2 linked regions of the Halorhodospira halophila genome follow. The main gene of each other region encodes a partner of the protein of the gene in region 2 in a complex. Links are inferred from orthologs where the notes say so. Each region holds a gene or a part of one and is shown on either strand. Other genes may lie near its edges.

Region 1 (2,978 bases), on a different replicon or contig from region 2:
CCAGTCCGCTTCCGTGGCAGGTACAGCCTCGGCGAGCCGGTCCCGGGTGCGCTGGCAGCCGCGCACCTCGATCCCGGCCTCGCGCAACTGGCGGCCGATCTCCGGGAGGACGCGCCCGGCGGCGGCCTCGTCCACCAGCAGCGTCTCCATCGTGTTGCAGGTGCCCAGGCGCTGCGTCTTGGCATTGACGGCGATGGCCACTGCCTTGTCGGTATCGGCCGCCCCGTCGATGTAGACGTGACAGACCCCATCGAGGTGCTTGATCACCGGCACCCGCGCCTCGCGCGCGATGCGCTCGACCAGGCCCTTGCCGCCGCGCGGGACGATCACGTCCACCGACTCGGGCATCTGGATCAGGGCGCCGACGGCATCCCGATCCGTGGTCGCGACCACCTGGACGCCGTCGCCGGGCAGCCCGGCATCTTCCAGCCCGGCGCGGATCTGCTCGGCGATGGCCCGATTGGAACGGATCGCCTCGGAGCCGCCGCGCAGGATGGTGGCGTTGCCCGACTTGATGCACAGCCCGGCGGCATCGGCGGTGACGTTGGGACGAGACTCGTAGATGATGCCGATCACCCCGATGGGCATGCGCATGCGGCCGACCTGGATCCCCGAGGGCCGCGCGGAGAGTTCGCGCACCGCGCCAACCGGGTCCGGCAGCCCGGCGATCTCGCGCAACCCGTCGGCCATACCCTGGATGCGCCCCGGGGTCAGCTCCATGCGGTCGATCAGGGCCGGATCGAGCCCGGCCTCGCGGGCAGCGTCCAGGTCCGCGGCGTTGGCCGCGGCGATGGCCTCGGCACCCGCCTCGATGCGGGCGGCAATGGCTGCCAGGGCGCTGTTACGCGCCCCGGTGCCGGAACGTGCCAGGGCACGCCCGGCCGCCCGGGCCTGCTGCCCGACCCGCCGGATGGTCTCGGTGATGTCGCTCGACTGCTCTGCACTCATCGGGTTTGCTCAAATGGCCTCGATCAGGAACAGGGTGTACCTTCCGGCACTATTTTGCCATGGCACGCGCCAGGCGAGAGACCAGGGCCCGCAGCTGCTCCCACGGCTCCCCCGGCGGGAGCCCCTTGATCGCCCGATCCACCCGGTGGCAGCGCTGCAGCAACTGCCGCCAGGTGGCCACCGGGCGCCGGCGGGCGGCATTGCGCAACCGCGCGGCCCGCCGCTTCCAGATCCGCTCGCGCTGCAGCACGCCCTCGTCGGCGCCGGCCGCCAGCCGTGCCGCCACACGGATATCCCGGGCCAGGGCCCAGAGGATCAGCGGAGGCTGCACGCCCTCCTCCTCCAGCGCGGCCAGAACGCGCAGCGCCCGCGTCCACTCCCCGTCCAGGGCAGCGTCGGCCAGATCGTCCACGGTATAGCGGGCGCTGTCGGCCAGGGCCCCGGCGGCCGTCTCGACATCCACACCGCCCCCGCTGCCGACGAGCAGGCGCAGCTTCTCCACCGCCTGGTCCGCAGCCAGCAGGTTGCCCTCGGAGCGCTCGGCGATGAGCGCCGCCGCCTCGGGGTCCGCCTGCAGCCCGGCGCGGCGCAGCCGCTCGGCCACCCAGCGCGGCATGTCGCGGCCCGGCACCGGCCAGCAGTAGACAAAGATGCCGGCCCCGGCCAGCGCCCGCGCCCACGCCGCCTCCCGGGCCGAACGCTCCAGGCGGCCACTGGTCACCAGCAAGACGGTGTCCTCCGGGGCGTCGCGGCAGTAGGACTTGAGGGCCTCGGCCCCGTCGCGCCCGGGCTTGCCGCCGGGCATGCGCACCTCCAGGAGGCGGCGATCGCCGAACAGCGACAGGCTGCCCGCAGCCTCGGTCAGCCGCCCCCAGTCGAACCCGGCATCGACATCGAGCACCTCGCGCTCGGCGTGCCCGGCCTCGCGGGCCGCACGGCGCACGGCGTCGGCGGCTTCGCGCTGGAGCAGCGGCTCCTCCCCGGCGATGAAGCAGACCCGGGGCAGCACCCCGCGCTCGAGCTGGCGATGCAGGGTCTCCGGCCGCTCGGCCATCAGCGCAGGGCCTGGAGCCGCAGCATCAGCAAGCGCACGGCGTCGGCTCGCAGCTCCTCCTCCAACTCCGCCTCGCGGGCCCGGCGCTCGTCGGCCCCGCCGTCCGGATCGGCAAAGGTGCGCTGGGCATCCAACGAGGTGCGCTGGATGCGCGTCTCGCCCTCGGCATCGACCACGCTGTAGTCGATGGTGTAGGTCAGCCGGTAGTCGAGCACATCACCGCCGGCCCCGACCGAGGCGGTGTCGCGGCTGCTGCCCCGACCGTGCAGGGTCAGCACCCACTCGGCACCGGCGGCGCTCTCGGTGTACTGCCCGCCGCCCCCCTCGATGGCGCGGCGCACCTCGCGGCGCAGCTCGCTGCTACCCGCCTCGTCCACCACCTGAATGACCCGGTCGTCCAGCGAGATCCCGCCCGGGGCGCCACGCAGCTGCCAGCCGCAGGCGCTCAGCGCCAGGGCCAGTACTGCCACGCCCAGCAGCCCGACCACCCCCTGGGACCGGTTCCGCCACGATAATCGCATCCGCACCCCCTGGCGGCGGAAGGCCGCTACTTGGCCACCACGTTGATGAGCTTGCCGGGGACGAAGACCACCTTCCTGATCTCCTTGTCGGCCACGAAGCGCTGCACGTTGTGCTCGGCCAGCGCCGCCTCCCGGGCCTGCTGCTCATCGGCGTCGGCGGGCAGGGTGACGTGGCCGCGAAGCTTGCCGTTAACCTGGACCACCAGCTCCACCTCGTCACGGACCAGCGCCTGCTCGTCCGCCTCGGGCCAGGCGGCCTCGACCACCGGGGCCGTATGGCCGAGCTCGAACCACAGGTGGTGGCAAAGGTGCGGGGTGATCGGCGCCAGGATCAGCACGGCTGCCTCCAGCCCCTCCTGCATCACCGCACGGCCAGCGTCGCTGTCGTCCCCGGCCTTGCCCAAGGCGTTGCACAGCTCCATCACCGCCGCGATGGCGGTATTGAAGGTGAAGCG
Region 2 (3,864 bases):
TGGCTGATCACGCTCCTGTTTGCGGCCTCGTTCTTTACCGCTGTGATCGGCGAGATGCCCGCCCACCTGTGGGTCAGTTACTTGCTGACCGTGGTCGTGCTGGCGCGGATCGTCTGGGGATTCGTCGGGCCGCCACAGGCGCGTTTCTCGCACTTCGTGCCGGGGCCGCGTGCGTTGATGGCGCATCTGCGTGCGATGAGCACCGGAGAGGACCGTCGCTATTTGGGCCATCCGCCGCAGGGCGGTGTGATGGCAGTGATCCTGCTCTTGGGACTGGTGATCGCGTCCGTATCAGGCATGATGCTGCCAGCGCTGGATCGCGGCGCGGGTCCGCTTGGGTTCCTATACGGGGCGCAACTGCCTGGGGAGTTGATCTCGGATGTGCACATCGTGAGTTCTTATACACTGCTGGCCCTGGTCGGCATGCACATCCTCGGCGTAACGCTCTCCGGTCGGCGTGAGAAGCAGAACCTGACCGCTGGTATGGTCGATGGTTACAAGCGCCCGAGTAGCTGAGGCGAAGAGAGACGGAAACAAGCCGAAACAAGCCCATGGCAGCGTGGCGGGAGAGCCGCGCTGCTTGCGTCTAACATAATTTAACATAATATACCTTCCGCGGCTCTCCGGGTGACCCCGATCGCACGGGTGACTGAGCGGCCAGCCTGCCGACAGCCCGGCGACGGGCCGGTATACTCGCCCCCCGGATCCGATGGCAACGACAAAGGCAACGGCAATGGCCCACCCGGAGTTCCCGCTCGACCCGAACCTGGTCTATCTCAACCACGCCGGGGTCGGCACCTGGCCGCAGCGGACTCGGGATGCCGTCCACCGATTTGCCGACGAATGCCTCCATCGCGGAGCCGCGGACTATCCCAACTGGCTGGAGGCGGAAGACCGTCTACGGGCCCGGCTGGCACGACTGATGGGTGTCGCTGGTGCCGTGTCGGACATCGCCCTGGTGCCGAACACCTCGGCGGGCCTCTCCATGGTCGCCCACGGGGTGACCTGGCAGCCCGGCGACGAGGTGATCATCAACGACCAGGAATTCCCCTCCAATCGCTGGGTCTGGCAATCCCTGGCCCGACACTACGGCGTCCACGTCCGTCAGGTGCGACTGAGCGACGGCGCCACGCCGGAGGACGCCCTCATCGACGCCCTGACGCCACGCACCCGGCTGCTTCCGATCAGCAGTGTCCAGTACGGCACGGGACTGCGCATGGACCTGGAGCGGCTGAGTAACGCCTGTCGCGAGCGCGGCGTCCTGCTCTGCGTCGATGCGATCCAGACGCTGGGCGCCCTTCAGCTTGCCGTGGACGCCGATTTCATTGTCGCGGATGGACACAAGTGGATGCTCGGCCCGGAGGGGATCGGCGGGCTGTACGTCCATCCCCGGGTGCGCGATGAGCTGCGGATCTGGCAGATCGGCTGGCATATGGCCGAAGATCTGGGCGCCTTCGACCGACCCGACTGGGATCCCGCCGGCACCGGCCGGTGCTTGGAACCCGGTAGCCCGAACCTGCTTGGCAGCCACGCCCTCGAAGCGAGCCTGGCGGTGCTCGAGGATGTCGGCTTGAAGGAGGTCGAGCGGCGCGTCCTGACGAACGCCCGGGAGGCCATGGAAGGCGTCCGGCGCCACGGTTTCGAGCTGGTGACACCGACTGAAGCGGATCGCCACGCCGGTATTGTCACCTTCCGCGTCCCGGGCGCCGACCCGGAGCGCCTCCTGGCGGCTCTGCGCGCCCGCGATGTTGCCTGTGCCTCGCGTTGTGGCGGCATCCGTTTCTCGGCGCACTTCTACAACACGGCCGAGGACCTGGAGGAAGCCTGGCGGCGGCTTCAGGCCTGCCTGGCGGCCGAGTGACCCACGGGCCGCAGGGCTGCGGCCAGGTCGAGGAGGATCGCCTCCGCGGCCAGACGTCCATTCAGGGGTTGCTCCAGGCTGCGCCGGTGCTCGCCGATGCGCAGGAACGTCTGGTGCAGCGACTCCGGCGATGCCTGCCGAATCAGCTGTTGCGCCAGGGTTGAGGGCAGCAGCCCGCGATCCGGTGCGCCGTGGCGCTGACGCAGCAGATCCGCGAGGATCGCCGAAACCGCGTCGGCCAACGCCTCCGGCGCCCGTTCCCAGGTCTCTGCCTCTTTGACCGGATCGCCACCGGCACTCAACCGGTGAAGCTGCTGGAGCAATGCCTCGTACCCCTCAAGGCCCTGTTCGCGGAGGATGCGCTCGGCCGCCAGCGGCATGCCGCCGGCCAGCGCCAGTGCCTTGTCTGCCCGCTCAGCCCCGGCCGCGGCACGCTCGATTAGCCACTGCCGTGCCGTGCCCCAAGGCGGTGGCGACAACCCGCGCACCGTGCACCGGCTGCGTACGGTCGGTGGCAGCCGCCCCGGTCGCCCGGTAGCCAAGATGAGGAACACCCCTGCGGGCGGCTCCTCCAGTGTCTTGAGCAGGCTGTTGGCCGCTGCGCGGTTGAGCCGGTCGCACGGCACAATCACCGCGACCCGGCTGCCGCTGAGCTGCGCGCTCAGATGCAGGAAATCGACCAGCCCGCGGACGCTATCGACCACGATTTCGCCGCGCTCGCCACCGCGGCTGGGGCTGAGGGTGCGCAGATCGGGGTGGGCCCCGCCACCGGTCAGACGACAGCCACGGCATTCCCCGCAGGGCCGCTGTCCGCCCTCCTCCCCCCCCTGACAGAGCAGCGCCCGGGCCAGGACGCCGGCCAGCAGCCTCTTTCCGAGTCCGGTTCGCCCAGTCAGCAGCAGGGCGTGATGCAACCGACCCTGGTCGTGCAGGGCGAGCAGCCGGTCAAGTTCCGGGAGCAGCCAGGGCGGGAGCTGGCCCCGTCCCTGCCCCGGCGGCACCCAGTCCGGATGCTCGGGTGCTTCGCTCATGACGCACTCCGCGCCGGGAGCAGGTCGGCCAGTGCGGCGCGTGCCTGGCGGGCCACGTCGTCTTCCGGCCGGTTCGCGTCAATGCAACGGAAGCGCGTTGGTTCCGCTGCGGCACGACGGGCGTAAGCGGCGCGCGCCGCAAGGAAGAACGGGTCCTGCTCCTGCTCGAAACGATCCTCCCCGCTGCCCCGACTGGCGACCCGGGAGCGTCCGACCGACGGATCCACATCGAGCAGCAGCGTCCGGTCAGGCACGAAGCCCCCGTGGACCCACTGCTCCAGTACCGCGATCCGTTCATCACCGAGCCCGCGGCCGCCGCCCTGATAGGCGTAGGTGGCGTCGGTAAAGCGGTCGCTGACCACCCAGCGCCCCGTGGCCAGGGCTGGATGGATGACCTGCGCGAGGTGCTCGGCCCGCGCGGCGAAGACGGTCAACGCCTCGGCCTCTGCGCTGAGACCGCTGTACTGCGGGTCGAGGAGCGCGCCGCGCAGGGCCTCGCCGAAAGGCGTGCCCCCAGGCTCGCGGGTGAACAGCGGCCGCTCGATGCCGGCCTCTTCCAGCATCTGCTCGATGGCCCGCAGACAGGTGGTCTTGCCGGCCCCTTCCAGCCCTTCGACGGTGATGAAACGGCCTCGCTCCGTCACTCCTCCTCCAGGATGTAGCGTCGGACGGCCTCGTTGTGCTCGTCCAGCGTGTCCGAGAAATGGTGGCTGCCGTCGCCGCGGGAGACGAAATAGAGCGCACTGCCCGGCTTCGGGTCGACAGCCGCTTTCAGAGAGGCCCGCCCGGGAAGGGCGATCGGGGTCGGCGGCAGGCCGTGGCGCGTGTAGGTGTTGTAAGGCGTATCACGGCGCAGATCGGATCGGCGCAGCCGCCCGTCGTAGTCTTCGCCCAGGCCGTAGATCACGGTTGGATCCGTCTGCAGGCGCATGCCCTGCTCCAACCGCCGCGTGAACACCCCCGCCACCTTCC

The links.
Region 1: the proteins of holB (region 2) and holA are in contact, whole or in part, in a cryo-EM structure (PDB 8GIZ), measured with the Escherichia coli proteins. The link is inferred for Halorhodospira halophila from one-to-one orthologs.

Annotation. Positions count from the first base shown.
Region 1 is NZ_NHSN01000027.1:7,170-10,147, forward strand. It holds holA (DNA polymerase III subunit delta), read right to left. Parts: upstream 2,003-2,978; coding sequence 998-2,002; downstream 1-997. Other genes in the region: CCR79_RS11415 (glutamate-5-semialdehyde dehydrogenase), read right to left, coding at 1-948; lptE (LPS assembly lipoprotein LptE), read right to left, coding at 2,002-2,523; leuS (leucine--tRNA ligase), read right to left, coding at 2,550-2,978. UniProt on the Escherichia coli protein: Part of the beta sliding clamp loading complex, which hydrolyzes ATP to load the beta clamp onto primed DNA to form the DNA replication pre-initiation complex.
Region 2 is NZ_NHSN01000001.1:64,963-68,826, reverse strand. What follows is about bases 865-3,864. They hold holB (DNA polymerase III subunit delta'), read right to left. Parts: upstream 2,893-3,864; coding sequence 1,837-2,892; downstream 865-1,836. Other genes in these bases: mltG (endolytic transglycosylase MltG), read right to left, coding at 3,533-3,864; tmk (dTMP kinase), read right to left, coding at 2,889-3,536; CCR79_RS00310 (aminotransferase class V-fold PLP-dependent enzyme), read left to right, coding at 865-1,861. Outside these bases: CCR79_RS00315 (cytochrome b/b6 domain-containing protein), read left to right, coding at 1-516; more of CCR79_RS00310, read left to right, coding at 710-864. UniProt on the Escherichia coli protein: Part of the beta sliding clamp loading complex, which hydrolyzes ATP to load the beta clamp onto primed DNA to form the DNA replication pre-initiation complex.